Regions from separate parts of the Paraburkholderia sp. GAS38 genome, predicted to be linked through region 1. Evidence: riboswitches for the same ligand, from Rfam matches in the RefSeq annotation. Region 1 holds a riboswitch; the other holds the start of a gene.
The links. Region 1 has a riboswitch for cobalamin ahead of P3T42_RS07675 (TonB-dependent receptor domain-containing protein). Riboswitches for the same ligand answer to the same signal wherever they lie in the genome.

Region 1 (14,749 bases):
CTGACCGGCTTGCCGTCGCCGGCCGCTTTCGACGAGAGGGCCTGGATCTTCGTCTGCATATCCTTGATGAGCGTATCGGCGCGGTTCTCGACGTCGAAGATCTTGCCGAGATTCGCCAGGTCGTGATACACGTCGCCGAGCGAGGCAGGCGGGCGCTTCATCACATGAGCGCACGACTCCGTCAATTCGTAGACCTTGATACCGAGCGGCGCCAGCGTCGCAGGCGTGAGATCGCCGCCCACCTTCATGCCGTAGTTCCAGCCCGCGAAATAGAAGTCGGCGTTCGCGCCGACCAGCGTCTCGACCGACGGATACTCTTTCGAAAGCTCCGGCAACGTGCCGAGCGCCTGCTTGAGTTCCGCCGTGCCCGTGTTCCAGCCGCTCACGCCGGTATAGCCGACCATGCGGTCTTTCAGGCCGAGCGCGATCATCATGCCGGTCAGATTCACGTCGTTACTGATGGCACGCTGCGGTGGCCCTGCGAACGTGACGTCGCGGTTGCAACTGCGGATCGTCACGGGGTAGGTCGTCGCCGAAGCGGTGGACAGCGTGGCGGCGGCCAGCAGGCTGGTCACGATCGCGCCGCTCAGGCAGCGGGACATAAAACGCTTAGGCACGGGTTGTTTCTCCATGTGTGAGTAAGGTAATGCGCGGATAGCCGGACACGGGATGCGCATCGACAATCGCGGCCACCCCGAATACGTCGGCGAGCAAGGATTCGGTGATCACTTCGTGAGGCCTGCCATGTGCGACGATTTCGCCGTGGTGGATAACGTACAACCGGTCGCAATAGGCTGCGGCCAGATTCAGGTCGTGAATCGTCGCCAGCGTCGTCATGCCCATGCGGCGCAACAGCGAAAGCAATTCGATCTGATGCTGCAGATCGAGGTGATTGGTCGGCTCGTCGAGAATCAGCAAGCTGGGCTGCTGGGCGAGCGCCCGCGCCAACAACACGCGCTGCTTTTCGCCGCCGGAGAGCGTGTCGAAGTGCCGCTCTCTCATGGCAGACATGCCCACCTTTTCAAGCGCGGCATCGACGATGGCGGCATCTTCCGGCGTATCGCCGCCAAACAGCCTCTTATGCGGCGTACGCCCCATATAGACCACGTCGAGCACGGTCAGGCCGAAATCCTCGGGGAATTCCTGCAAGACGACCGCAGCGCGCAAGGCGAGCCACTTCGCCGGCTTCTTCCAGATGTCGTTACCATCAAGCTGGATCGTCCCGGCGAGCGGCGTGTTGAAGCGGAAGGCGCAACGCAACACGCTGCTCTTGCCGCTGCCGTTCGGTCCGACCAGGCCGACGAACTCGCCCGGTTTTGCAGCGAGCGTGACCGCCCGAAGAATCCTGGCTGCGCGCTCGCCCTCGGCGCCGGGCGACCAGTCGATTTCCGACACCTGCAATAGCGACATGCCTGATTCTCCGGGACACAAAATAGCCCACTTAGAACGTGTAGGAAACCTTACCAAACGCCGTCCGGCCCAACGAGTTGTAGCCGTATGCCGTCACGTACTGGCGGTTAAACAGGTTCGACAGATTCGCAGACAGCGTGAGGTGCGAATTGACCTTGTACGCGGCACGCAGTCCGACCGTGGTGTACGACGGCAGATAGATCGAGTTCGCCTGGTCGTCGAACGTCGAGCCGCCGTAAAGCAGCGTGACCCCCGTGCTAAGCGCGTGCAGGTGGAACTCGTCCCACGTGTGATCGAGATTCAGGCTGACGGTTTGACGCGGGCGGCGGTTCAGCCAGGTCTGGTCCGTGACGTCCTGCGGATTCAGAATGCCGATCGCAAGACTGATGGGCGTCGAGTTGCCGAGCGTGCCCTTGTACGAGAGATCGATACCTTGAATGTGCGCCCGGCCCACGTTCACCGGCAGAAAGGTCACCGAGTCGTACGTAATGAGGTTGTGGACGCGCGTGTCGTACACCGCGGCCGTGAAGGTGCCGAACGAGGTGGCGGCATCCAGCGCGGCTTCGACCGTATCGCTGCGCTCGGGCAGCAGGTTCGGATTCGCGTAACCCGGATAGTACAGATCGTCGAACGTCGGCAGACGGAATGCATTGCCATACGAAAGCCGCGCCGTATAAACCGGCGTGATCGCATAGGCCACCGCGACATTGCCGGTATTGACCGACTGGCCTTCGACAATCTCGTGGCGTCCAGCGAGGAACACCGTCAAGTCACCCAGCGTGGCCGATTGATGCAGCGACACGGCCGAGTCGTTGCGAGTCGGCACGCCCGAGGGAATGTCGATGGGCAGGAAGGCTTGCTCGCGCGAAAAATCGTACGCGAGTTTCGTCTCGCCGGACAGCGGCAGATTGAACAGCTTGAGACCGCGCTCCTGATGCGTCAGCGAAGTCGACGTGCTCAGGCGCGTCGAGTCGATTTCGTCAGTCGGGATACCGGGCGTGTTCGAGTACAGGAACTGCCGGTCGTTGGCGTAGCCGAAGGACTGGTCGAACTGCGTGGACGGCGTGATGTCCAGGTGGAACGCTACACCCGTCGTCAGTTGATGATCGAGTTGCCGGTCGTCGCCGCCCGCATTGTCGTACGAGAGGTCGGACTTGTGGTACAGCGCAAACGTGGAGATCGACCAGTTGTCGTGCGCGTAGCCGAGGCGTGCGTCGATGTTCTGCGCATGGTACGGGTTACGGCCATCTTCGTGGCCATAGGCCCAGGGCTCGGTCGCGTCGATGCCCGCAGTGTTGTAGTCGTGCAGGCCCAGCGAATAGGTCAGCCCCGACAACGCGGCGAGGGGTCCGGTGGACGGAATGCTGCCCGACGTGCGGATCTGCGTATCGAAGGTCTTGTTCGAGCCGCCGCCTGCGGAAACCGTGGTCTGGTTCGGTTGATTCGAAGCGTGATTGGTGAACAACTGCACGACACCGCCCATCGCATCCGCGCCGAACGATGCGGCCGCCGGGCCCGAGATGACTTCGACGCGATCGAACGCGGCGGTCGGCAGATCGGCCCACTCGGCCTGGCCGGTAGTGGCGGAGCCGACCCGGACGCCATCGATAAACACCGCGACCTGATTCGCCGACGAACCGCGGATACTGACGCCAGCAGAAGAACCGGGGCCGCCGTTTTGCGAAATCGTCACGCCGGGCAGCGTGGCGAGCGCTTGCGTGATGCTGGGGTCGATCGGCGACAGACGATCCAGATCCGCGCGGGTGAGCACCTGCGTCGAGGCGTAGCGTTGATCGAACGATTGCGGCAAGTGCTGGGTGTCGCCGGTCACTAGAATGTTCGGCAGCGTGGTGGTGGCCGGAGACTGCTGGTCCGCCTGCGGCAACGACGAATCGTCCGCGGCATAGGCCATCTGGCACGTCGAGACGGTCAGCGCAGACGTGATGATGAAACGACGGAACTTCATAAGGGACATCCTGATTATTAGAAGACTGGATGACATGCAGCACGCGCGGACGCGGTCATTCGGTGTCCGATCCAGGCCATGGCGAAACGCATGCCTCATGAAGGGAAGCGCAGTACGGTCAGGCCATGGTGGAGGCGACGCAATCGCGCGCTTAACGCGCCTCAGCGGCGCGGCTGTTCATGCGCCGAAGCAAGCGTCGACAGACAGGCGCGACGAATATTCGCCACAGGCCGCGAAGCGGGACAGTCAAAGGAATACGGATCTGGCGGTGAGTCCAGATTGCAGGCGAAGTCGGCCATGCGGATAGCTCCTGGGGATTACGCGCCCCAAAGTCGGAAGAGGGATACGACGCCGAGGTCTGACTTCCGGTTCAGGCTGAACCGGTCACAGTGGCGCGACCGCGCTGGAGTTTCACCAGCTTCCACGAGTCGTATGCGCGGCATTTTACGTGCGAATCAATGCCGCCTGGATAAATTCCGGGCCGGCGTTGGATGGATGAGACATGACAGGACGAAGCTCATGCCGGTCTGCGTGACAATGGATATCGCTGCATCGAAAGAAGCCGCGCGAGCGAGGGCGCTTGAACTGCTATGCTTGCCAGTCTGAGAAACTGGATGACCCATGCTTAGATTCGACAATCTGTGCAAACGCTACGGCGAGCGCACTGTCTTTCAGGGACTGCATTTCAGCGCCAGCGCCGGGTGCGTTGCCTTGAACGACGAAAGCGGTAGCGGCAAGTCGACGCTGCTAGGCGTCCTCGCCGGCGAGATCGAAGCGGACGCGGGCGAGGTCTGGCTCGGCGGCCATTCGCTGCGCAGCGCGCCGCTCGCGGCGAAGTCCGCCCTCACCTACGTGCCCGAAGACTGCCTGACGTATCCGCTCGAGACGGGTCGAGATTTTCTCGAACGCGTAGCCACGCAAAGAAAAGCGGTGCTAGAGAATCGCACGCTGGAGCTGGCCGAACGCTTCGGCCTCGCGCCTCATCTCGAGAAACGCTTCGAGCAGATGTCGTTCGGCACGCGCAAGAAAATGTTCCTGACGGCGGCATCGATCGGGGCACCTACCGTCCTGATTGCGGACGAACCGGGTGGTGGCCTCGATGCCGCCGCGCGCGCTGTCCTGATCGATCTGTTCAAACAGTTGGGCCAGGACCGGGTGGTTTTCTTCACCAGCTACGATGCGGCCTTGACGCAGGCGTGCGAAGCGAAAGCGATCAGCTTCGCGGATCTCGCCAGGCGCGCCTGACGAAGACTCTCTCGCCGTTCGCTCGAACGAACATGCGCGAACCCGCAGCCCGCCATCGTACGCATCAAGGATGCAGCGATAGCCCCTTGACCGCCTTGTCGACCATCTTCCTCGGCCCGCGCAGCGCAATGCCGACCAGCTCGGGTTGATCGACGGATTCGGCATGGAACGCGGCGCGATTGTCGTCGTCGTTGCCGGTGGAGAACATCGCCTTCACGTAGACCGCAATGGTCAGCTCGCGTTGCTGGCCCTGCTGAAACGCTCGCAGAAGCCCCGACGCGTCGCCGCCATAGATCATCATGGGCTGCCCAAGCAAGGCGGCGTATTGCCGTCCGTTCGCGTCCTCGTAGGGTTTCCCGATCGCTTCGGGCGCTGCCGCCGCCATGCCGGTGGCAAGAAAAGCGGTGACGTTCAGCTTCTGCCACGAGGCCAGGTCGTCACGCACCACCAGCGCAACCTTCGTATCGAACTCCATTCCTTCCATTCCTTTGCCGTATCACGTTGACTCATCCCCTGAACGATGCCCGCGGGACAATGAGACCTGCCGAAGCCGTGCTACGCTGACTTCGCGGCACGAATCCCGTCAGACCTTCTCAGCAAGACTAAACGTGGCTTGACGCCAAGTCTGGAAGATTTGTGCAGCGTTTGCCGTAGTGCGCAGGGGTCAGCCCGTAGGCGCGACGAAACCACCGCCCCAGGTGACTCTGATCGGCAAAGCACAGCGCGTGTGCGACCTCGGCCGGCGCCATGCCGCGTGCAAGCCACTGGCGTGCTTTGGTCAGCCGCAACTGGATCAGATAGGCATGCGGTGCAAGCCCGAAACTGGCCTTGAACGCACGCGAGAGACGAAAGCGGTCCACCCCGCAGGCCGCCGCCAGATCGTCGAGGCCGATGTCGTCGTACAGACGCGCGTGCAGATAGTCACGTGCACGTTGTGCGACCGGTGGGATGCAGGGATCGCCCTCATGACGCACACGCCAGCCGAGATGGCGGCTCAGGTGTTCAAGCAGGCTGTCGGTGGCCGCCTGCTGGACGAGGCGAGTCTCTTCGTTACGCAACACGCGAAACAGTGTCGCGATCGACGCGACGAGTCCCATGTCGTCGCTCAAGGTTGCGGGGAATTGCGGCTGCCCCGTCGCGGGCACGGCCTCCGACCATGCTCTCAGCTCGCGTGTGAGCCAATCGGGCTGCAGGTACAGCATCGAATAGGTGAAGCCGCCTTCCGCCGGAGCGTGGCCGTCGTGGATATCGCCCGGCTCCAGCATGAGCACGTGGCCCGGCGTGCTTTGCACGCGCGCGCGGCGGCAATCGAACTGCTGCACGCCTTGCTCGGTGAAACCGATGAGGTACGCGTCATGCCAGTGCGGATCGTAGGCATGCCCTTCGAAATGCGCACGCAACGTTTCTATCCCGGTGCGTTCGTGCTGGTGTAGATCGACCCAGTTGTGTACAGGCATGGGACGTCACTCCCGGCGGCCCGGCCAGCGGTCCTGAACATAGCGCGCCCAGCTCCGCCACGGCGGATCAGCGAACAGGATCAGCGCCCCGAGTGCAAGCAAACCGCAGAACAGGAACGTGCCTCGATAGCCGACCCCGGCGACCAGCAAGCCCGACAGCACGCCCGACAGAATCGAGCCGACCCGGGCCGAGTTGAAGAACAGCGCGGTGGCCTGGCCGGGCGAGCGCGGCATCAGGTCCTGCACATAGGTCATGCCGAGGCACGAGGTCACCGCGACCACGAACGCGTTGAGCGCCTGCATCGGAATCAGGAACGACACCGAACCGACCGCGGCCACGCAGATGAAATACAGCATATGCACGCCGGCGCACGCAGCGAGCCAGCGCAGCTTGTTCAGCGAGGAACCGCGCGCGCCCAGCGCCAGCATCATCGGAATTTCGAGGAAAGCGCCGAGGCCGAGCATGATCGAGACGTCGATGCGGGTGCCGTGCAGACCGTGGACGACGTAAAGCGGCAGCACGATCATCGTCGCGTTGGCGGCGAGGCCGATCAGTGTCAGCGCCAGCACCGAGCGCCAGATGACGCGCGCCGGCGCAACCGGATGGACGAAATCCGGCTCGACCGGCGTCTCGGGTTCGACGGTGGTGACTTCGAGCGACGAGGCCGGGTCGCCGGGGACATGGTCCGGCACGCCGGGCACGTCGCCATCCGCGGCCTCGGGCATGCGCCAGATGATGGCGCCGCACGCGACAAAGCACGCCGCCGCGAACAGAAACAGGCCGTAAAAGCCGATCCCGGCGAGCACCAGCGCGCCCACCGAAGGCCCGAACACCCACGCCACCGAAAGCACCGTGCGCAGCGTCGCCGTGGCAAAGGTCCGCTCGGACTCGCTCGTCACCGGCAACGCGGCGCGGCCGAACGAGAACACCAGCGACAGCGCCGAGCCGCCCGCGCCGAGGAAGGCAATCCCAATGATGAGGAGCGCGCGGTAGTCGCGCACGAAACACAACAGCAGGAAACCCAATGCCGCCGCGCCCAGCGCCGCCAGCAGCAGTGTGCGGTGATGCCCGTGGCGATCGGACCATTTGCCGGCCCAGCCGCTCGCCGCCACCCCGCTCGCCGCAATCAGCGTCATGAACAGGCCGAGCCTGAGCGGCGTCATCCCGGCTCGCTCCACGCCGAACAGCGACAGGTACGGCGCGGTGAACGACATGGCAACCCCCAGCATCAGGGTCGCGCCCGCCAGCGACATGAAGGACGGGATGCGCGTGAGACTGACGAGCCGGGAGTAGTTCATCGATGACGCGAAGTAATGCTGACTGCATGCGTCATCGCGGCGAATCCGCTCAGTGCGCGCAGCTGGCTAACGGCAATGCGCGTGCACCGACAGCCCCAAAAAGTAGCCGGTACGACGCACGGGGGAACCCGCAGTATGCCAAAGCTTGCTGGATCGTGTTAGCACGTTGGCTGTCGACGTCAGTGCATTTCGATCCATGCCGCCACGTCGGACGGCCCGGTTTCGCGGCCGCCCAGCACGAAACGCGCGCCCTCCGGGGCCGGCACGCGCCATGCGGTGTCCCCGTAATTAAAGGCGAAACGCAGGTTGCCGAGACGGCGCAAGCGGCCGCCCTCCGGCAGCGTCAGCACCTCGATGCCGGCGTCGTGTACGCAGCGTTCCAGCACGGCACGCTGCAACGCCGGATCGAAACAGGCCGTCGTCATGCGAACCCGGCCGGCCTGCACGACAGCCGGCACGCCGTCGTCGAACACCGCCGTGACGTCGACACCGGGCCCCGGCTCAACGTGGTCGCGCCAGCTTCGGCCCTCGCCTCGTACGCCGTCGAACGTCGCCGCCGGCCGCAGTGACGGGCGCAGCGATTCGCTTTGCGACACCCGCACGTTCAGAACGGCCTGCAGCGGGCCCGGAGGAAGCGTGGCGGGGATCGTGAAGTCCGCGGTCTTCGAGCCGGTCCTCGGCCCGAATAGCCAATGTGCCTGGCCAGCCTGGATCTGCGCAACCAGCGCGTCCGGCACGACCGGCAACGACGGCGCGACCACCAGCCGGTAGCCGCTCAGATCGGCGGTCGCCGGCAGCAGATCCACGTCCACGCCCATCTCGCGCAGGCACGAGTACCACTCGAAGACGAGGCGTTGATAATCGAAATCGGCGCCGTGGCGCTGGATCTGCACGATCCAGTCCGCGGGATAGTCGAACAGCATAGCCACGCGGGCCTGCGTGACCTGGGCCGTGGCGGCCGGGTCGAAGGTCGGATCGAAGGTCGGATCGAAGCTTGCCAGTTCACGCGCCACCTGGGCGATCTCGTGGCCGCCGGCGGTGAGCTTGTCGTCCGGCGCGTTGATGCCCGAATGCATCTGCTCCTGCGCGAAAGGCGCCTGGCGCCAGCGGAAATACGACACCAGTTCGGCACCGTGCGCGAACGCCTCCCACGTCCAGAGACGCGCCATGCCCGCCTTCGGCACCGGGTTGTACGGCGCCCAGTTGACCGGCCCGACCTGCTGTTCCATCACCCACATGCGCCCCTTGCCGACGCCGCGATACAGATCGTGATTGAAGGCCGGAATGTCCGGATGCCCCGTGCGTGCCCAGCGGTGCTTGTCGGCGTCGTCGAACCACAGCACCTCCGTGCGCGGCAGCGGATAACTGTCCCACGCGGCGACATCCAGCCCGCTTTCGGCGAATTCGTAGTGATCGAAGCTCGTGAAAAAGCCCATGAAGTTGTGCAGCAGGTCGCGCCCCGGCGCATGCTCGCGAATCAGTTCGCCCTGCAAGCCATGGAAGCTCGCCACCTCGCTCGACATGAAACGCCGGAAGTCGAGCCAGTGGCTCGGATTCGCGTCGGTGGGCGTGCGGTTCGGCAGACCGATCTCTGCGAAGCTGCGGTACTCCATGCTCCAGAACACGTTGCCCCACGCTGCGTTCAAGCGCTCCACTTCGCCGTAGCGCGCCGCGAGCCATCCGCCGAAACGCCGGCGGGCGGCCTCCGTGTAGCTCGGCGCGGTGTCATGGCAAGCCAGTTCGTTATCGGTCTGCCATGCGATCACCGCGGGATGCGTGCCGTAGCGCCGCACCATCTGCGTCACGATGCGCGCGCAGTGCTCGCGGTAGATCTCGCTCGAGATATCGTAGTGCCGCCGCGAGCCGAAATTGAGCGTGATGCCGTCCTTGTTGACCGGCAAGATCTCGGGGTGCAGGTCGACCAGCCACCTGGGCGGTGTCGCCGTCGGCGTGCCGAGGATGACCTTCAGACCGTGCGTGGCGAGCACCTCGATGGCGCGATCGAGCCACGCCCATTCGTAGCGCCCCGCTTCGGGCTCCATCCTGCTCCACGCGAATTCGCCGATCCGTACGCGGCTGATGCCCAGTTCCGCCATCCGGCGCGCATCGCTTTCCCATTGATGCTGCGGCCATTGCTCGGGGTAATAGCAGACTCCTAGATGCATGGTGCTCCCGCTAGATGTTGTGATCGTAGTGACCGTTGCGCTCGCAACGGTCGCGGCCCGCGCGGCTATCCCTTGGTGGCGCCGAACGTGAGTCCGGTCACAAAGTGCTTCTGCATGGCAAAGAACATCGCGACCGACGGCAGCGCGGCCAGCACCGAGCCTGCGGACACGAGATTCCACGAGGTCGTCCACTGGCCCTTGAGCGCCGCGACGCCCACAGTGATAGGCGCTGCGTCATCGCCTTGCGTGAGACAGAGCGCCCAGAAATAGTCGTTCCACACAAACGTGAAGACGAGGATGCCGAGTGCCGCAAGTGCGGGCCGTACCAGCGGCAGCACGATGCGCGTGTAGATCGCCCACTCGCTCGCACCCTCTACGCGCGCGGCTTCGATCAGTTCGTACGGCAACGCGCGGATGAAGTTACGCAAAAACAGCGTGCAAAAGCCGGTCTGAAAAGCCGTGTGAAACAGCACCAGTCCTAACACCGTGTTGTACAGGCCGAGCGCCAGTGTCAGTTGCCGGACCGGAATCATCAGGATCTGCACCGGCACGAAGTTGCCCGCCACGAAGATAGCCAGCAGCAGCAAATTGCCGCGAAAACGGTAGTTCGCCAGCGCGTGTCCCGCCATCGAGGCCAGAAAGATCGACACCGCCACCGACGGCACCGTGATCAGCACGCTGTTCCAGAAGTAGTGGAGCATCGGCGTTTGCGTGAGCGCCGTGCCGTAGTTTTCGACCAGCGCGAAGTGTTCGGGCCAGCCCCAGTAATTGCCTGCCGAGAGTTCGTCGCTGGAGCGGATCGACGTCACCAGCACCGCGAGCAACGGCAACAGCCACAGCAGCAACGCGCACGGCAACGAGAGCTTGTAGAGCAGGCGGCTGCCTGGGCGCCAGCGGGAAACGGGCATCGGATACATGTCGGTTCCTCAGGTTTCGCTGCGCACGAGACGCCGCAATTGCCACACGATGAAGATCAGCATGATCATGAACAGCACCACCGCGATCGCTGCTGAGTAGCCTTCGCGGTAGTACTTGATCGCCTGGTCGTACATGAAATAGGCGAGCACCGTGGAGCTGTCGAAGGGGCCGCCGCCGCTCATCACCGAGATCAGATCGAAGCTGCGCAGCGCGCCGATCACCGTCAGCACCACGGCCATGAACGTGGCGGGCCGCAGTTGCGGCAGGATCACGTGCCATAGCAGCTTCAAGCCCTCGGCGCCCTCCATGCGGGCCGCTTCGATCACTTCGCTGTTGATGCCCGTGAGCCCGGTCAGGTAGAGAATCATGCAGAACGGAATCTGCGGCCATAGCGCGGCGAAAATGATGCCGTAGGTCACGTAACGCGGATCGCCCAGCACCGGCACGCCGTGTCCGACGATCAGCTTCAGCAAGCCGAAGGTCGGATCGTAGAACCAGCCGAACACCAGCCCCACCACCACGCCCGGCAACACGAACGGCGCGAAGAACAGCGATTTCACCAGCCGGATGCCGCGCACGCTCTGGTTCAGATACAGCGCGAGCGCGAGACCGCAGGGTGGCGCGAGCAGAAACAGCACGAGCCAGATGACGTTGTTTTTCAGCGCCGTATAGAACGTGTCGGAATGCAGCAGTTCGCGGTAGTTGTCGAGTCCCGCGAACACGCGCGGCGTCATGCCGTCCCAGTTATAGAAGCTCAGCACGATGCTGCTGATCACCGGGTAGATCACATAGACCGCAAACAGCAGGCCGCCCGGCAACAGGAACAGCAAGGCCGCGCGATTGCGCCGGCGGCTGAGCGGCGCGGGCGCCTTGCGGCGCTCGCGGCTGACGGGCACGGCTTTGTCGGACAGGGTGGTGGACACGTTCGCCTACTTCTTGTAGATCCGCTGGCGGAACTGTTCGAGGTGGTTCAGGATCTGGTCGATCTGGCCAGGGTCGCTATAGAACTGCTGCATGCCCTTCATGCCTTCGTCGGCCATTTCCTTGGTCATGTCGCGGTCGTAGAACTGCGCGACACCGCCAGGGGTGCTCGAGAGGATCTGGAAGCCGATCTTCGAGATCGGATCCTGCGGCTCCGGCGCCTGGTTGTTCGACGGCAACTGACCCCAGCCCTTCGCCAGTTCGCCGTTGATCTGCGGTTGCGCCATGAACGCGAGCAGGCGGTGCGCGTCCTTCCTGTTGGTGGCCTTTGCGGGGATCATCAGGATGTTGACCGGACCGTCTTCGGCCATCGGCACGGCCGCGTCGATCACCGGGAAGCGGAAGTAACTCATCTTGTCGCGCGTGGCTTCCGGCAAGCCCGCCGCGAAGAACGTCCCCATCAGCATCATCGCGGCCTGGCCGTTGACGAGCAGCGGGCTCACCGAATCGACGTCATACGAGAGCGCGTTGTCGACGAAGTACTTGTCGTCGATCAGCGTCTTCCACGTCGCATAGACCTTGCGCACGCGCGGGTCGGTGTAGGCGATCTCGCCCGCCATCAGTTGCTCGTGAAACGCGTAGCCGTTGATGCGCAGGTCGAGATAGTCGAACCACGCTGCCAGTGTCCACGAATCCTTGGCCGGCACGGCGATCGGCGCAATGCCCGCCGCCTTCAGCTTCTTGCAGTCGGCGAGGAACTCGTCCCACGTCTTGGGTTCGCCGGCAATGCCTGCTTTCTCGAACAGGTCCTTGCGATAGAAGAAGCCGTACGAGTCGTAGCCGAGCGGCGCGGCGTATTGCTTGCCGGCGTAGGTGGAAGGCGGTTTGACCGCGGCGTAGGTCTGGTTCCAGCCGTCCTTCTGCCAGTCGGCGCTCAGATCATCCAGCAGGCCGCGCCTCGCGAAATAAGCCATGCGCTCGCCGTTGTGCCAGCTCAGCACATCAGGCGGATCCGTCGCGAGCCAGCCGGACATCTGCACCTTGTAGGCCTCCTCACCGACGTAGGTCACTTTCAGGTCGACGTCGGGATTGGCCTTCTCGAACTGATCGAAAGCGCTTTGCCACACCGCGCGCTGATTGCCGCGTGCGGATACCGTAACCCTCAGCGTCGCGGCGTCCGCATAGCTTGCAGCGGTCATCGCAAGACACGCGATACCCGCCAGCAAAAACTTCCCAGCTTTGAATTTCATGGTTGTCTCCAATATTCAATTTATGGTGGCTGTTTCCGGGCCGCGGCTCGCAGAATTTAAGCGCTTAAATTTTTCGGCGTAAAAATCGCTCTTTGAATTAACATGTGTTCCTCCTGTGTCTGAACGTGAAAGTAGCCGAGCTGTTCCGGACACGCAACCCTTACGACAACGTCTCAACATATGGGCGAAACGCTCCTCAAGCGGCCATACGCCACAGCTCGCCGCTCGTTTACCCTCGCTGCGGTGCGCCATTCATGGTGACGCTCGCTGAAGTCGCGCAACGCGCCCAGGTCACTGCGGCCACGGTATCCAACGTGTTACGCAATCCTCAGAAGGTTAAACCGACCACCGTGGAACGCGTCATGGCAGCGGTGCGCGAACTCGGCTACCGCCCTAACCTCACGGCACGGGCACTGGCCGAAGGACGCACTTCCACGCTCGCGTTGATGCTGTCGAATATCTCGAACCCGTTCTATCCGGAGTTCGTGCTGGAGGCTGAAACCGCGGCGCGGCGGCGCGGCTATTTCCTGCTGGTATGCAACACGGACGACAACCCGGCGATTGCGCGTGCTTACCTCGACAAGATCGCCGGCACGCTGGCCGCCGGTGTGATCGTGATGAACACCGACGTCAGCGCAGGCGAACTCGCCGACATCGCGCAGCGCGGCTCGGCGCTCGTGCTGTGCATGTGGGAGCGCGCGCAGGCGACGCGGGCGCTGCCATGCGTCACCGTCGACTACACGCACGCGGGCGGTCTCGCCGCTGCGCATCTGTATGAACTCGGTCATCGGAGGATCGGCGCGCTGCTGGGGGAAGGGTCCGGTGGACCGCAATCGGTGCGTCTTCGAGGCTTCGTCGAGGCATTGGCGGCGCGAGGTGTCGCTGCAGACGCCGTGAAGGTTCATGCGTGCCGCGATTCGATCGAGGCGGGCTACGACGCGGCCCGCGCGCTGCTCAGCGAGCAACCCAAGCTGACGGCGCTATTCGCGACCAACGACCTGATGGCCATCGGTGCGATCCAGGCCGCTGCGGATATCGGCAAGCGCGTGCCGCAGGATCTGTCGGTGATCGGCCTCACCAATATCCACCTCGCGCATCAGTTCCGCCCTGCGCTCACCACGGTCGGCTTTCCGACCGCCGCGATCGCATCGATCGCGGTCGCGCTGACCATCGACCGTATCGAAGGCATCAAACCCAAACGCGATGCGTATAAGGTGCCGCTAGCGGAACTGGTGATTCGCGATACGACGGCGCCGGCGCCAAAGGCATCGCGCCGCAAGTAGCGCGACGAACCGGCGCACAATAAAAAACGGCCCCTCGTTGTCGAGGAGCCGTTTGCCTACACATCCAAACTTGATGCGGCTTAGCGCGACATCATGTTCATGGCGACGTTATGCATGATCCACAACGAGCCGACAATCAGAATGACCGCGGTCAGCACGGTAAAGCCGAACGCCATGACGTTCCAGCGTTGCGCCGACGACGTGTTCATATGCAGGAAGAACACGAGGTGCACGATGATCTGCACGAACGCCAGCCCGGCAATTGCCAGAATCGCGCTTTGGCCGGTCAACGAGCCGGTCATGATGATGCCGAATGCTGCAGCAGTCAGCAGGACGGACAGGATGAAGCCGGCCGTGTAGCTGCCGAAGCTGCCGTGGCTTTCACCCGAGTGAGCAGTATGGCCGTGGTCCATTTAGATCACACTCGTAAGATAGACAAAGGTAAAGACACCGATCCAGACGATGTCCAGAAAGTGCCAGAAGAGGCTCAGGCACGTCAGACGCGTCAGTTCGCGCTCGCTCAGTTCAGGACTGCGGATCACCTGCACGCTCAGCACGATCATCCACAGCAGGCCGAACGTCACGTGCAAACCGTGCGTACCAACCAGCGTGAAGAACGACGACCAGAACGCGCTGCGGTCCGGACCTGCGCCTACGGCGATCAGGTGCGAGAACTCGCGCAGTTCGAGCACGAGGAACGACGCGCCGAGCAGGAACGTCACAGCGAGCCAGCCGAGCACCATGCCCTTCTTGCCCTTGTGCGCGCCGATCATGGCGAAGCCGTAGGTGATCGAGCTCAGCAGCAGCGCGGCCGTTTCCAGCGCGACACCCGGAA
Region 2 (14,749 bases), on a different contig from region 1:
GCGGCACGGTCGCCGCACTGCCGGTCAGCGGCATTACGCTCGCCGGCACATTGAGTGTGATCGAGTCGCCGGGCGACGGTCTGAGGGGTGCAGCGGCGGCCACGCTCAATGGACTCGCCATCAACGGCGGCACCGTGACGCTCGGCGCGCCAGGCACGGGAGGCTACAAGACGTTGACTGTCAACGGTTTGTCCGGCAACGGCCAGTTCATGCTGAACACGAATATCGGCGCGATGCAGTCGGACCAGCTTGTGGTCAATCAGGGCTCGGGCAGGTTTGTTCTCTCGGTACACGACTCCAGCGTGACCGCGCCCACGGGTCCAGGCGAACGACTGTTGCTCGTCAACGCTACCAATAGCACCGCGACCTTTTCGCTTGCCGGCAGCACGATGGACGTGGGCGCCTACAAGTTCGGCCTGCAGGATTCCGGCAGCCAGTACTACCTGTACAACACCGGTCGCGAGAGCGACATCGCCTCCGTTGTGCAAGCCGCGGCCAGTGTGCCGACCATGTTGTGGTACCAGCAGCTCGAACAGACCTTCGCCCATCTGGCGGATTACCGCGACGGGGCGGCCGATGGTCAGTTCTGGGTACGCAGCTACGACGAACGCATGCGCACGAGCCCCGGCGACACGTCGACGACCACGGATTTCTACGGCGTGCAGGCAGGTCGCGACTGGCGAATCTCTAGCGCGCTGGGAGACTTTCACGTGGGCGCAACCGGTGGCTTCGCACAGGCGAGCGAGGACTTCGATCCGGTCGGCAACGGTACTGCGCGGCCATGGAACCTTGGAGCGTACGGCGGATTTAACGGCTTCGGCGGGATCTTTGCCGATGCCGTGGTGCGCTACCTGGGCATGAAGCAGGAGGCCAGCGTGAGCAGCGCGGCTAACCCGGCCAGTGCCGGCTACGATCTTTCGGGTTACTCAGCATCGATCGATGGCGGCAAGCGCTGGCAGCTCGGCAGCCACTGGTGGGTCGAGCCGCGCGTCGAGCTGACCTATCAGCGCAGCGGTAGCGTCGAGTATCAGACCACATTCGGCACGCTAGTCGGTCTGGAAGCGACCAACATGGTCATCGGCAGTGCCGGCGCAACCGTAGGCGCGTCGCTCGCAGTGGGGCAAATCACCCTCGTACCGTTCCTGAGCATCGCGGGCACCCATGTGTTCAATGGGAACGTGAGCGATACCGTCGGCGGCACGCTCCTCACCACCTCCGTACCGCAGACATGGGTGGTGGCCAACGCCGGCGTAAGCGCCGCGCTAAGCCGCCGCGTACGCGTGTACGGCGCCTTCGAATACGGCAAGGGGCGCGACTATACGCAACCGTGGGCAGTCACGGTCGGCCTGAGCTACGTCGACTAACGCGTGGTAAGAACGGGGCGGCGGGTTCGTCGCCGGAGAAACCAAGTCATGCTAATCGAAACTGAAGCCGAAGCCGAGGTCGTTGCCGTACCGGCCCCGTCCCTCTCCGCCACGCCTGACCACCCGGCAGCGGCCATGCCCGGCGCGCCTTCCATGGTCGATACCGGCCCTCCGTCATGCGCAGGACCATACGGCATCCGCTACGACTTCAACTACGGTTGCCGGGTACAGGTCCCCGCCGGCGACTGGCGTGTGCGTTTGAGCGATATCGAGGCAGACGTCGTATTGTTCGACGAGATCGTCAACGACGGCACGGTCAATAGCCTGAAAAAGTACTTCGTGCGCTTTCGCATTGAAGTATTCCGCGGCGACGAATGCGTGTTCGAACACGACTATGACGCAGCCGGACAGCAGGTTTACATGCGGCTACCGGTAGGCACCCTCGGCGACATCATTGCCTGGTTCCCGTATGTGGACGAATTTCGCAAGAAGCATCGCTGCAAGATGCTGGTCTCGATGGGCAAGGATATCTGGACGCTATTCGCAGCCTGCTATCCAGAACTTCACTATGTCGCGCCCGAAGATGAGAGCACATTGCGGCCGCAGTGCTATGCGAGCTACTTTCTGGGCATCTTTTTCCCATGCGACGACCGTACGCATCAACCGACCGACTTTCGCGTCAGCGGCTTGCAGAAAACGATCCCGTTCCTGCTCGGTCTCGCGCCGGTGGAGCGTCGTCCGCGCATCGCGATCGAGGATCCGACGCGGCGCATTACCGAACCCTATGTGGTGATTGCCGCGCAGTCTTCGTCGCAGTGCAAGTATTGGAATCATCCGACCGGCTGGTATGAGCTGATCAAGCAGCTCAAGGCGATGGGTTACCGCGTGCTGTGTATCGACCGGCAGCACGCGCACGGCGAGAAGCTGTTATGGAATCTGATCCCCTATGGAAGCGAAGACTTCACCGGCGATCTGCCCTTGCAGGAGCGCGTGAGCCTGCTGCATCACGCGGATTTCTTCATTGGCCTGTCGAGCGGCCTGTCCTGGCTCGCCTGGGCGCTGCACAAGCCGGTGGTGATGATCAGCGGCTTCACGCATCCGCACAACGAGTTCGAGACGGCCTATCGCGTGATCAACTTTCACGCCTGCAATAGTTGCTGGAACGACACGGGCGTCGAGTTCAACCACGGCGATTTCGCCTGGTGTCCACGTCATGCCGGCACTGAGCGGCAATTCGAGTGCTCGCGTCTGATCACACCGCGTCAGGTGATTCGAACCGTGGAAACGTTGATGACGGACCTTGATCTGGATCCACGCCGAGGACCGGAGCGCTCGCTTTAAAGGACCCGAGATGAGATTCAGGAAGCGCAACTGTGTCGTTGAAGCTGTCCAGTGGCATCAGCCCGGCGATCATCCTGCAGTCGAATGGCAAAACGCCGGGTGGTGCATGGCGACGCCGGACGGATGGCGCAAGGTTCTGCCAGGCGACTGGATCGTGACGGGCTGCGACGGATCGCTATACCCCATGAGGAATGAACTTTTCTGCAATCTGTATGAGCCGGTTGCGAGCGGCGTAGCGGGATGAGAAAACTCACGCAGGCGCGAACAATGTCGCGGCCCAATCCGCAAACACCCTTACCTTGGTGCTATACCTTCGGCTGGGCGGATACGCGATATAGACGTTGATTGGGTCCGGTCGCCAGTGCGTGAGAATGGGTACGAGCCGCTTTTGTTCGATGAACGGGCGAACCATGAAGTCCAATGTGTGGACGATCCCCAAGCCCGCCAGTGCCGTTGCAAGGTGGGCATTGCTCTCGCTCACCAGCACTTCATTGCGTATGTTTTCCAGGGTGATCGTCTCCTTGCCCCGGCAAAACATAACAGGCTGCGTCAGACCGGAACTTGCAGAAAAATACCCCACCACAGGCATGTTCTTATCCACGATGTCCTGCGGATGCTTCGGGGTGCCATACATCCTGAGATAGGCGGGACTCGCACAGGTGGTCCACGCAAGCGTGCCGATCGGATGCGTCACGAGGTCCGGGGCGTCGGCGGTACTTCGAATCGCACAGTCTATGTTCTCTGCGACAAGATCCACGGTACGGTCAGTGACGCTTAGCTGAATCTGTATGTCCGGATAACGGGTGCGAAATGCCGGCAATGCAGGAATGAGGATGCCGCTTGCGACCGACCCTCCCGTATCCACTCTCAGCACGCCACGCGGGCTCGCCTGCCCCCGACCGAGCGTGGCTTCGATGTCATCCAGGTCGCTGAGCATCTGCCGGGTGCGCTCATAGTAAGCGGCGCCATCGGTCGTCACGCTGACGCGCCGCGTATTTCGCTCCAGCAATTTCACGCCAAGATGCGCCTCCAGCGATTGGACCCATTTGCTCGCTGTGGCATTGGGGATGTTCAGAGAAAGCGCCGCCCGCCCGAAGCCGCCCGTCTCGACTACACGGACAAAGATACGGATTGCCTGCAAATGGTCCATCGATCAGCCTCGCCCATTATCCACATGCATGAATAGATAAACCACAATATACCGATTTATCTGCACGGGTGTTTAAACTAAGCTGAGGTCATTCATTCACGCAGGCAAGCCAAGGAGCCCTGAAATGCCCCCCTCTCTTTACGACAACATCCATTCGACCCGACATGCGGGAAAGGTAGCGCTTGTGACCGGCGGTAGCACCGGAATCGGTCTGGCGACGGCCAAGCGCCTGGCACGCGAAGGTGCGACGGTGTTCATTACCGGCAGACGCCAGGCGGAACTGGACGCGGCAGTCTCCGAGATCGGCCACGGGGCGCGTGCGATTCGCGGCGACATTTCGTCGGCTGCCGATCTTCAGACCATCGTCGACAAGGTGTCCGCGGAGCACGACCGGATCGACATTCTCTTTGCCAACGCCGGCGGCGGCGAATTCGTGCCGCTCGGCGAAATCACCGAAGCACAGTTCGACAAGTACTTTGGCATCAACGTGAAGGGCACCTTGCTGACCGTGCAGAGCGCATTGCCGCTCATGCGGCCAGGCAGCGCCATTGTGATTACCGGATCAATCGCGTCGATAAAAGGGACGCCGGCGTTCGGCGTCTACGCGGCCACCAAGGCGGCCCTGCGCTCCTTCGCGCGCACCTGGGCATCGGACCTCAAAGGGCGGGACATCCGCGTCAATGTGGTCGCGCCGGGTGTCGTGGTCACACCGGCATACAAGTCTGAACTCAAACTGAACGACGAACAGATTGAAGCGTATAGCAAGGAAGTCTCTGCAACGACGCCGCTTGGCCGGGTGGGTCAGGCCGACGAGATCGCCAAGGCCGTTTCCTTTCTCGCGTCCGACGGTGCCAGCTATATCACCGGGACAGAATTGTTCGTCGATGGTGGGCTCGCGCAGATCTGAACGACTGCGCCTCGACGGCTCAGGATAACGGGCAGGCTTTTTCTACTGTTCGCTCCGTGTATCGGAAGAGGCGCTCGGCGCAACGACGTCGTCCGCCTTTTCCTTCGCATCCGATTTCAGCGCCTTTGAAGCGTTCTTCGTGCCCTTCGAACGCGTCTGAAGTCGCTCTGCAACGAGCGCATGGAGCTTGCGCTTCACGCGCACGGCCTGAGCAAACAGCAAGGGCAGTTCGACGAGACGGCCACGCGCGCCAAGCACGATCAGGTGTTTCTCATGCCATGTCTGGCAGTTGGCCCAGCGCGCCTTGTAGTCGCCATGCAAGGGACGAAAGTCAAAATCGCGGCCATGCGCGTGCGACCACTCGACCACGAAGTCAACCAGCAAAGCGCCGACCGAGTAAGTGCCGAATGCCTCGTCATAGGTGGTGATGAAATACTCGACCGATTTCGAGCCGACCAGATTCACCGATGCCGCAACCGGAACCCCCTCCATCTTCACAAACGCGACGAACGGCGTCGCCGCCAGGTCCACCCGTTGCGCCAGGGCGATAAAGAAATCGCGCACCTGATTGTCCATCAGGTAGGGCGTAGCGACGCCGCGACTGATGGCCCATTTGCGTTTGTTGGCGAATAGCCATGTCAGCACGGTCTCGGCGTCGCCGGTCGTCTTGCTCCAGCCGCATTCGAGTGTGCCCTTCGCTTCGAGCCGCTTGCGGCTATAGCGCAGACTGGAGCGAAGCGACTTGGGCAGCGTCGCCATGAAATCGTCGTAGCGGGGAAAGTCATGCAGGCGAATCGAGTAGCCATCCAATCCGCGCCATCGTGCCGGTAGCCGCGCCAACACCCACGACTGCGGCATGCCTTCGAGCGATTTGTACAGGAGTCCGTCCTTTTGAACCATCCCCATCTCAAGGACGTCGGCATTCACATGCATCACCGCAGCGGTTGCCACAGCGTAAAGCTCGATGCTCGCGCTTCCCTTGAGAAGCGGACCACCGTATTCTTCGTCGCTGCCGCAGGTCAACGCCTTGGCGACGCGCAGCACACCTTTGCGGACGATCGAAACGGGCCATAAGGCCAGCAGTTCCCCATTGCGCCACACGAGCGCCACATTGACCACGCCACCCGCGACGATGACATGGGTCGCAGCAAGTTCGCAATACGGGAACATCAGACCTGCCGGGCAATTTTCGGCGGTAGCGGCGAGTGCGCTCCACGGCTGACGCAAAGCGCTAAACGCAGCCAGCGTGTCGATCACGATCACTTCTTGCCGAAGCGCAGCGCCCTCACCTGATTCGGACAGATCGCTCCCCGCGCCAGGAGCCCGATCGGTATTGACCTCGTCCATTGCCGCCATATGAGCGCCCTCTTCCGACGAAACACCCTGAACCACGCACTACGACTGCGCCGGCCACCATGCCCATCCGCGAGCCGAGCGCCGTATTTCGACCACCGAGAGCGGCGCGATCTCAATGTGAGCGAACGACACCGCCGGTGCGTTCAACGCATGCAGCAAAGCAGCCCGGATGACCGGGGCATGGGTGATAGCGACCACGCTCGCCGTCTCGTCCAACGCATCGAGCCAGCCGCCTACCCGCACAAGCACCTGCGCAAACGACTCGCCACCCTGCAGCGGCGCATCGGGATTGCGGCTCCACGCTGCAAGTTCGTGCGGCACGTCTTCCGCAAGCTCGGCGAGCCGCCGGCCGCACCACTCACCATAGTTCATGTCCGCCAATTCGGGCGTTACCTGCACCGCAAAACCGAGTGCCTCTGCCGTCTCGCGTGCGCAGGCCGCAGGACTGCTGAGTGCGATCGCAGCACCGAGCGAGGGCATGCGTTCGCGGCAGGCCCTGGCTTGCGCGATGCCGCGCGCGTCCAAAGGATCGTCAGCGGGAAATCGGCCCTGACGCATCGCAGCGGTCGCGGCGTGGCTGACGAGTAAAACACGTGTATCCATTCTGCCCTTTCAGTTGAAAACCCTGCCCACGATGCGTACGGCAACTTGCATTTGCCCAACCATTGAAAGCTTAGCGCGTAGAATACGCCTTAGCGCGGAGCACGGAAGCCGGTGCAAGCCCGGCGCGGTCGCGCCACTGTAAGCGGTTCATCGCTGAACCGAAAGCCAGACCCGAGCTCCGCGCAATTTCAGCCATCCAATTATCGGGGCGCGTAACCCCTGGAGAAAACCCATCATGACTGACGTTGTACTGCATCCGGCCGCCGAGCCAACCCCCATTCCCCTGCGTGAACTGCTGCCATGGATCGTCTTTGGCGGCTTGATCATGCTGCTCGCCATTTACTTCGTCGGCGCCGAAGAGGGTGCAACCTCGCTCGTCCCCGGCATGTACGTCCATGAATTCGTTCACGACGGCCGCCATCTGCTTGGCTTCCCCTGCCACTAACGCGGAGTCCATCATGGTCGGTAAATTGTTGGTACGCGGCATGCTCGCAGGCATCGCCGCAGGACTGCTCACGTTCAGTTTCGCCAAGCTAGTCGGCGAACCCCAGGTAGATCAGGCGATTTCCTTCGAGGAAAAGGCCGACGCGGCAAAGGGCGAAGCCCCTGAGCCGGAAATCGTCAGTCGCCACACGCAGGCAGGCCTGGGTCTGCTGACCGGTGTGGTGACGTTCAGCGCAGCGGTGGGCGGTCTGTTTGCCCTGACGTTCGCCTACGCGTTCGGCCGCGTCGGCAAACTGGGGGCGCGGCCCTTGTCTGCCTGGCTCGCCCTCGCGGCGTTCATCACGCTGGTGATCGTGCCGAACATCAAGTACCCGGCCAATCCCCCCTCGGTGGGTGACCCCGAGACGATCGGCATGCGGACGGGTCTGTTCTTCCTCATGATTGCGATTTCGATCGTCACCATGGTGTTTTCGCTCAAGGTGCGCAAGTACGCCATTGCCCGTCTGGGTCAATGGAATGCGTCGATCGTGGCGGGCGTCGTCTTCGTCGCGATCATCGGCGTCGTGCAGTTGAACCTGCCCGTGATCAACGAAGTGCCGGCGGCTTTCCCGGCGGTTCTGCTGTGGAAATTCCGGGTCGCGGCAATCGGCATGCAGGTGATCCTGTGGACCACCATCGGCCTGCTGTTCGGCGCGCTCGCCGAGCGCGTCCAACGCGCGGCATCGACGGGGCGGATCACCGGCAAGTCGGCTTACCTCTAAGGGGCGGCAACCGCTCGCGCGGTTGCGCCCTTCCACCTGCATCCGCAGACGTGTGCGGCATTCCGGCGAGGCCCGTCCCGTCGCGACAGGGCGCCTCAACAGGCACGCCGGAATGCGCCGTCGAAGCGGCGCGAATGCCTTAAGCGGACGCGCGCAGCTTCTTCGCAGCGGCCACCATGTTGGTCAGCGCCGGAATGACTTCTTCCCACTGGCGCGTCTTCAGGCCGCAGTCCGGATTCACCCACAGGCGTTGCGCCGGGATGCGTTCAGCCGCTTTCTTCATCAGTTGAACGATATGTTCTTCGCTCGGGATGTTCGGCGAATGAATGTCGTACACGCCCGGGCCGATTTCGTTCGGGTAGTTGAAGTTGTCGAATGCGTCGAGCAACTCCATATCCGAGCGCGAGGTCTCGATGGTGATGACGTCGGCGTCCATATCGGCGATGGACGCGATGATGTCGTTGAACTCCGAATAGCACATATGCGTGTGGATCTGCGTTTCGTCATCCACGCCGTTGGCGGTAATGCGGAACGAAGTCACGGCCCAGTCGAGGTATTCCCCCCACTGCGACTTGCGCAGCGGCAGGCCTTCGCGCAGCGCGGCTTCGTCGATCTGGATCACGCGCACGCCGGCCTTTTCGAGGTCCAGCACTTCTTCGCGGATCGCCAGTGCGAGCTGATAGCACGATACCGAACGCGGCTGGTCGTCGCGCACGAAGGACCAGTTCAGGATCGTCACCGGGCCGGTCAGCATGCCCTTCATCGGCTTGCTCGTGAGCGACTGGGCGTACTTGATCCATTCGACCGTCATCGCTTTCGGGCGGCTGATGTCGCCGAACAGAACAGGCGGCTTCACGCACCGCGAACCATACGACTGCACCCAACCAAACTGGCTGAACGCGTAACCATCGAGCTGCTCGCCGAAGTATTCGACCATGTCGTTACGCTCGGCTTCGCCGTGCACCAGCACGTCCAGACCCAGCGCTTCCTGCTCGCACACGCTGCGTTCGATCTCGGCGCGCATCGCGGCCTGATAGCCGGCTTCATCCAGCGCACCGCTCTTGAACTGGCTGCGCGCATGACGGATCGTGCCGGTCTGCGGGAACGATCCGATGGTCGTGGTTGGATACGGCGGCAGCTTCAACAGCGCAGCCTGCTTGTCGGCACGCGCCGGGTAGGGGTTCTTGCGCTGACCAAGGGCCGGGCTGATCTCGGCGAGGGCGGCCTTGACTGCCGGGTTATTGACGCGCGGCGACGCACGACGTGCAGCGATTGCGGCGCTGTTCGCAGCCAGTTCCGCCTTGACGGCGTCGCGGCCCTCGTTCAGCGCGGCGGCTAGCACCTTCAGTTCGTCCAGTTTCTGCAGCGCGAATGCGAGCCACGAGCGGACTTCCGTATCCAGATTCTGTTCGCTTTCGAGGTCCACCGGCACGTGCAGCAGCGAGCACGACGGTGCGATCCACAGACGCTCGCCCAGTTGCTGCGCGACCGGCTCGAGCCAATCGAGTACGCTCGCCAGATCCGTCTTCCAGATGTTGCGGCCGTTGATCACGCCCAGCGACAGCACGCTATCCTTCGGCAATTGCGCAATCACCGCCTCCACTTCGGCGCGGGCGTTGATCGCATCCAGATGCAGGCCCTGCACCGGCAGTTTGCAAGCCAGTGGCAGGTTGCCGAGCAATTGGCCGAAGTACGTCGCCAGCAATAGCTTGACCTTGCCGTTCGACAACGCTTCGTACGCCGTAACATACGCCTGCTGCCATTGTGCGGACAATTCGGTGACGAGGTTCGGCTCGTCGATCTGCACCCATTCCACGCCTTGCGCCGCGAGCGTAGCCAACAGTTCCGCATAGACCGGCAGCAGACGCGGCAGCAGAGCCAGCTTGTCGGAGTCGTCCTTGGTCTTGCCGAGCGCCAGATACGTCACCGGGCCGACAATCACCGGCTTGACCTTGAGGCCTTGCGCCTTGGCCTCAGCCAGTTGTTCGAGCAGGCGCGACGGGTCGAGCTTGAATTCGGTGCCTGCGCTGAATTCGGGGACGATGTAGTGATAGTTGGTATCGAACCACTTGGTCATCTCGCCGGCCGCGACGCCGCCGCAGCATGCGCTATGGTCTTCGGCACCCTTGGCCGAGCGGCCACGGGCGACGCGGAAAGAGTTGTCGAGGGCGTCGCCATGAAAGCCCTGCACGCGCTCCGGCAGATTGCCCAGCGTGAAGCTCATGTCCAGCACCTGGTCGTAGAAGGCGAAATCGCCTACTGCAGCCAGCCCCAGGTCAGCCTGGTGCGCCCAGTGACGCTGGCGCAACTGGGCGCCCAGCGCTTTCAGTTCGCCGAGCGAGGACTCGCCTTTCCAGTAGGACTCGAGTGCGAACTTCAGTTCGCGCTTCGCGCCGATGCGGGGAAAACCCAGATTATGTGTCGTTGCCATCGTGTCGCCTTGGTTCGATCAGGTTGCAGATGCGTGGATCGTAGCGAAGGCGGCATATGAAGTAAAATGGTGATAATTCAACGAACCATTAATTTTGTTCATACATCATCATGCTTGAGAGAATTCATCTGGCCATCGTCCAGGCGGTGGACAAGCACGGCTCGCTCACCGCAGCGGCGGATATCCTGTGCGTGACGCAATCCGCCCTCAGCCACTCCATGAAGAAACTGGAGCAGCAACTGGGCACGGACATCTGGTTGCGCGAGGGGCGCAGCCTGCGCCTGACCCAGGCCGGTCAATATCTGCTGGCCGTAGCGGGCCGCGTGCTGCCGCAACTCGATCTCGCCGAGGAACGCCTGGGCCAATACGCGCAGGGCGAGCGTGGCGCGCTGCGCATCGGCATGGAATGCCATCCCTGCTACCAGTGGTTGCTCAAGGTGGTTTCGCCCTATCTCGCGCGCTGGCCGGACGTGGATGTCGACGTCAAGCAGAAATTCCAGTTCGGCGGCATTGGCGCGCTGTTCGGCTATGAGATCGACCTGCTCGTGACGCCGGATCCGCTCTACAAACCAGGCTTGCGCTTCGAACCCGTGTTCGACTACGAGCAGGTGCTGGTGGTCAACCGCGAGCACCCGCTGGCCGGGGCCGACTATGTGAAGCCCGCGCAATTGACGAGTGAGGTGCTGGTCACGTACCCGGTGGAAATCGACAGGCTCGATATCTACAATCAGTTTCTGATGCCGGCCGGTGTCACGCCCCGGCGCCACAAGGTGATCGAGACCACCGACATCATGCTGCAGATGGTGGCAAGCGGCAGAGGCGTCGCGGCGCTGCCGCGCTGGCTGGTGGAAGAGTATGCCGACAAGATGAACGTGGTGCCGGTACGCCTGGGGCGCAAGGGCATCGCCAAGCAGATCTTCCTCGGCGCCCGCGAAACCGATACTGACGTCGACTACCTCAAGGCCTTCGTCGAACTGGCGCGCATGCCGGCGGCGGCATAGGGCGCCGCGACACGGCGCTATACCGCGACGTAGCGCTCGCGCCTCCCTGTTGTTCCTTGCGGCATTCTATTTCGACGTGGCCCGATGAGCGGACAACGCGCCGCCCAGTTCTTCGTCGGTCAGTGCGGGGGCCGTGGTGAACGAAAACAGATCGCCCCATTGAAGCACCCATGCGGCCAGTCCACTGGCATCCGTTGTTTCGACAATCGCGACGCCGCTCAATTCGCCGATCGCATGCCAGCGTCCTAGCAGTTGCACATTCTCCGGCGGACGGCCACCGGTTGCCATGAAACGCTCGATTGCGGGTTGCTGCGTCGGCGGCAGGCCCTTCCATTGAACAATGAACTTCATTTCAGCCTCCAGAACGGAGATTGAGGACGCCGGCTCGTGGCGGCCCAGCATCACCGCTCACACCGCCGCCTCGTGACGCTTCGACGACTCTTTGCCAGGGGGTGTTGCTTCGTTCACGTGATCGGCATGAGGCTGCGGAGCGCATGAATCATCATAGGTGGCCTCGCGCAACGGGGACTTCCTAAATACAGCCGCGAATAGCCAAGTGTTAAAGCAACGCCGCCATCCTTATCGTCTGAACATAGCTTGGCGTCGCGGAGCGCCAGGATAGTCTGGAGACCGAACATCCTGGCGAGCCGTCGCGTGCAGACAAGTCGTGGACACTGTCCGGGGCACCGGTGCACTGCGTGTACTATTCGATTTGAACGCAGCGGATGATCGCTACCTATGCAGCAACATCCACAGTGTCATTGCAGCTCGTCGCGAAAGCGGTCCAGGGAGACGATGGAATGCGCGTACTGATCGTCGATGATCACGAGCTGTTCAGGGCCGGATTGGCGCTTTTACTAAGAGAGCTGTATCCGGGCATCGAGTTGTTGCACGCGAGTACGCTGTCGCAAGGCTTGCATCACGCGCGCGGCGAACTCCTGAACATCGTTTTTCTCGATCTCGATCTTCCCGATGGTCACGGTTGCGAGGCGCTTGCCGAACTGAAGGAGTCGCGACCGTCGTTACCGGTGATCGTGATATCGGCTGACGAGAGCATGGAAACCATTAGTCGATGCATCGAACTCCGTGCCATGGGATACGTGCCCAAGTCGTCACCTCCTGAAGCGCTTCATGCAGCGATAAGCGCGGTACTTGTCGGAGGTGTGTTCCTGCCCGCCTCCAGCATCGCGAGGTTCAGGCACGACATCGGCACAAGCGAAACGCCGGCAAATGAACCAGGGCACGAGCGGCCCGGCGGCAGTTCGGAAATAAGCAACGCAGCCGGGCTAGGACTCACGCCGAGAGAGTTCGAAACGTTGACGTGGCTGGTGCGCGGACTGCCATCCAAGGCCATTGCCTTGAAGATGGGACTCGAGGACGTCACGGTACGGAAATACGTCAGTCATCTGCTTGCGCACTTCAATCTGCGGCGCCGTACGGAACTCATCGTCATGCTGGCCGATAGAGGGATCAAACTCGGCGTCCCGCCAGTCACGGATCCCGAGCATGATCGAAGCCTGTCGGCTGTTGCGCGGCAACGAACCGACTGACTTCCGCAAGCGTACTCTCCGGCGCGGAAGACTTTCGCAACAGCACGAACGGCTCGGGAAAATCGCGAAGTGCGTGAGGCGACACCAGTTCGCCCGTGATGAACGCAACGGGAAGCACGCCTGCCCAGGCGAAATGCTGCCTGATCCGTTCGGCGACCTCGATGCCGGTCGGCCCGTCGCGCAGTCTGATATCGGTGACGATGATGTCGGGTGCGCGGCCGTCGTCGGCGAGAATCGCTTCGAATCCCGCCATCGACTCGGCGGTATCCACCAGTGCGCCAGCACTGAGGAACAACCGGCGCAGGCCCTCGAGAACGGCCGGTTCGTCGTCGCAAAGCAGGATGTACTTGTCCTTGAGGATCGACGTGAACGCGTCGTTGCTCCGATTGTCTGTCTCGACGACAGGTGTAATTTCCGATATCGGAGCGTACATGGAAAAGCGCGACCCGCGCCCTTCGACCGACCAGAAACGCATGCTGTGCTTCGGCAGAATCCCGACAACCCGATGGACGATAGACAACCCGAGTCCCAGGCCCTTCGAGCGATCGCGACCCGGGTTGCTGATCTGGTAGTACTCGGCGAATATCGCATCCCGATGCTCGGCCGAGATACCGACGCCTGTGTCCCATACGTCGATGCGAAGCCGTTCTCCGATCTCCACCCAGCCGATTACAACGCCTCCCGCAGCGGTGTTCTTGATCGCGTTCGATACAAGATTGGACAATGCCCGCTTGAACAAGGCGCGGTCGCTGTCGATGGGCGGCGGCCGCCGCTGCCGCACGCTGCTTCTGAATTCGATGCCCCGCGACCTCGCCGGTTCAAGGTATTGCTCGAAAACTTCCGTCAGCAGATCCTGCGTATCGACCGGCGCCAGGTGCGGGACGTATGAGCCTAATTCACTGTAGTCCTGGATATCCTTGAACATGTCGAGAATGTCGCGTGCCGTTTCTTCGATGACATCGAGATCATGGCTTGCGGCGTGTTCGTCTTCGAGTTTTATCCGCGCGCTACGGATGAAAAGATTTATCGCGGCGAGGGGCTGCTGGATATCGTGGTAGGCCGATGAAAAGAACCGCTCCTTCTCTTTGACGAGTTCTCTCATGCGTTCGTTTTGTTGCCTGACCACGCGGGACGCGGCGTCGACGCGCGCCTTGGCTGCGTGCAAGGTGCGCCGGAATATAAATTCGCGCCGGGCAGCGCGTTCAAACTGAATGCTGACAACCGTGCCGACGATATACATCATCGGCACCATACGTCCACGGGTAATCCAGTCGTCCCACTGCGTGGCAGCGCTGCCCCGAGGCCAGAGGTAAAGCGTCATGCGGAACGTGACAACGCATAGTCCGACTAGCCACGCCACCGTGATTGCACGGAGTCGGAACGACGTGAATATCACGAAAAGGGTCAAATATAAGAAGGGGAAGACTTCCCGAATGGCCAGGTCAATCGGGTAAGTTACGATCATCCTCATAAGGGCGAGCCAGCAGCTCAGCGTCCAGACGCACATCAATCCGACCGCCCATCGCTCGTCAAAGGCACGCGGCCCCCACGTCAACCATACCGGGATCGCCATACCCACCGCGCCGGCAAGCTGCACGAGGCCAACGTGGTTGATGCCTCCGGGATCGAGCCTGTCCAGCCGCCAATAGTCGTGGATGGAAAACGCTATCCACATCAGCGTGAAGATGGTGCCGGCCAGCCTGCGTTGGCCCGCGTAGCGACGCGCATAGTCCATACGGAAAGCACGCTCCACAGCCTCCGAGCCGAACTTGCGTACTACGAACTGTGACCATCTCATGAGGCTGCTCGATCGGAAAGCCACCGTGGCTGGATGGTGCGCG

Region 2: it holds a riboswitch for cobalamin, as region 1 does, so the genes downstream of both, P3T42_RS18475 (CbtB domain-containing protein) here and P3T42_RS07675 (TonB-dependent receptor domain-containing protein) in region 1, are expected to answer to the same signal.

Annotation. Positions count from the first base shown of each region.
Region 1 is NZ_JBNDJO010000003.1:5,911-20,659, reverse strand. Features, by position in the region: gene P3T42_RS07685 (ABC transporter substrate-binding protein) at 1-632, opposite strand, end outside; gene P3T42_RS07680 (ABC transporter ATP-binding protein) at 610-1,410, opposite strand; gene P3T42_RS07675 (TonB-dependent receptor domain-containing protein) at 1,442-3,376, opposite strand; adenosylcobalamin (AdoCbl) riboswitch at 3,679-3,827, opposite strand; gene P3T42_RS07670 (ABC transporter ATP-binding protein) at 3,998-4,621, shown strand; gene P3T42_RS07665 (DUF2000 domain-containing protein) at 4,686-5,096, opposite strand; gene P3T42_RS07660 (AraC family transcriptional regulator) at 5,224-6,078, opposite strand; gene P3T42_RS07655 (sugar efflux transporter) at 6,085-7,377, opposite strand; gene P3T42_RS07650 (beta-galactosidase) at 7,557-9,542, opposite strand; gene P3T42_RS07645 (carbohydrate ABC transporter permease) at 9,608-10,459, opposite strand; gene P3T42_RS07640 (carbohydrate ABC transporter permease) at 10,469-11,383, opposite strand; gene P3T42_RS07635 (ABC transporter substrate-binding protein) at 11,390-12,631, opposite strand; gene P3T42_RS07630 (LacI family DNA-binding transcriptional regulator) at 12,886-13,914, shown strand; gene cyoD (cytochrome o ubiquinol oxidase subunit IV) at 13,995-14,327, opposite strand; gene cyoC (cytochrome o ubiquinol oxidase subunit III) at 14,328-14,749, opposite strand, start outside.
Region 2 is NZ_JBNDJO010000007.1:161,434-176,182, reverse strand. Features, by position in the region: gene P3T42_RS18505 (autotransporter outer membrane beta-barrel domain-containing protein) at 1-1,364, shown strand, start outside; gene P3T42_RS18500 (autotransporter strand-loop-strand O-heptosyltransferase) at 1,413-2,705, shown strand; gene P3T42_RS18495 (LysR family transcriptional regulator) at 2,956-3,855, opposite strand; gene P3T42_RS18490 (SDR family NAD(P)-dependent oxidoreductase) at 3,980-4,762, shown strand; gene P3T42_RS18485 (GNAT family N-acetyltransferase) at 4,805-6,109, opposite strand; gene P3T42_RS18480 (histidine phosphatase family protein) at 6,158-6,721, opposite strand; cobalamin riboswitch at 6,785-6,916, shown strand; gene P3T42_RS18475 (CbtB domain-containing protein) at 6,957-7,166, shown strand; gene P3T42_RS18470 (CbtA family protein) at 7,180-7,926, shown strand; gene metE (5-methyltetrahydropteroyltriglutamate--homocysteine S-methyltransferase) at 8,066-10,357, opposite strand; gene P3T42_RS18460 (LysR family transcriptional regulator) at 10,468-11,358, shown strand; gene P3T42_RS18455 (DUF3303 domain-containing protein) at 11,425-11,709, opposite strand; gene P3T42_RS18450 (response regulator transcription factor) at 12,159-12,908, shown strand; gene P3T42_RS18445 (hybrid sensor histidine kinase/response regulator) at 12,850-14,706, opposite strand.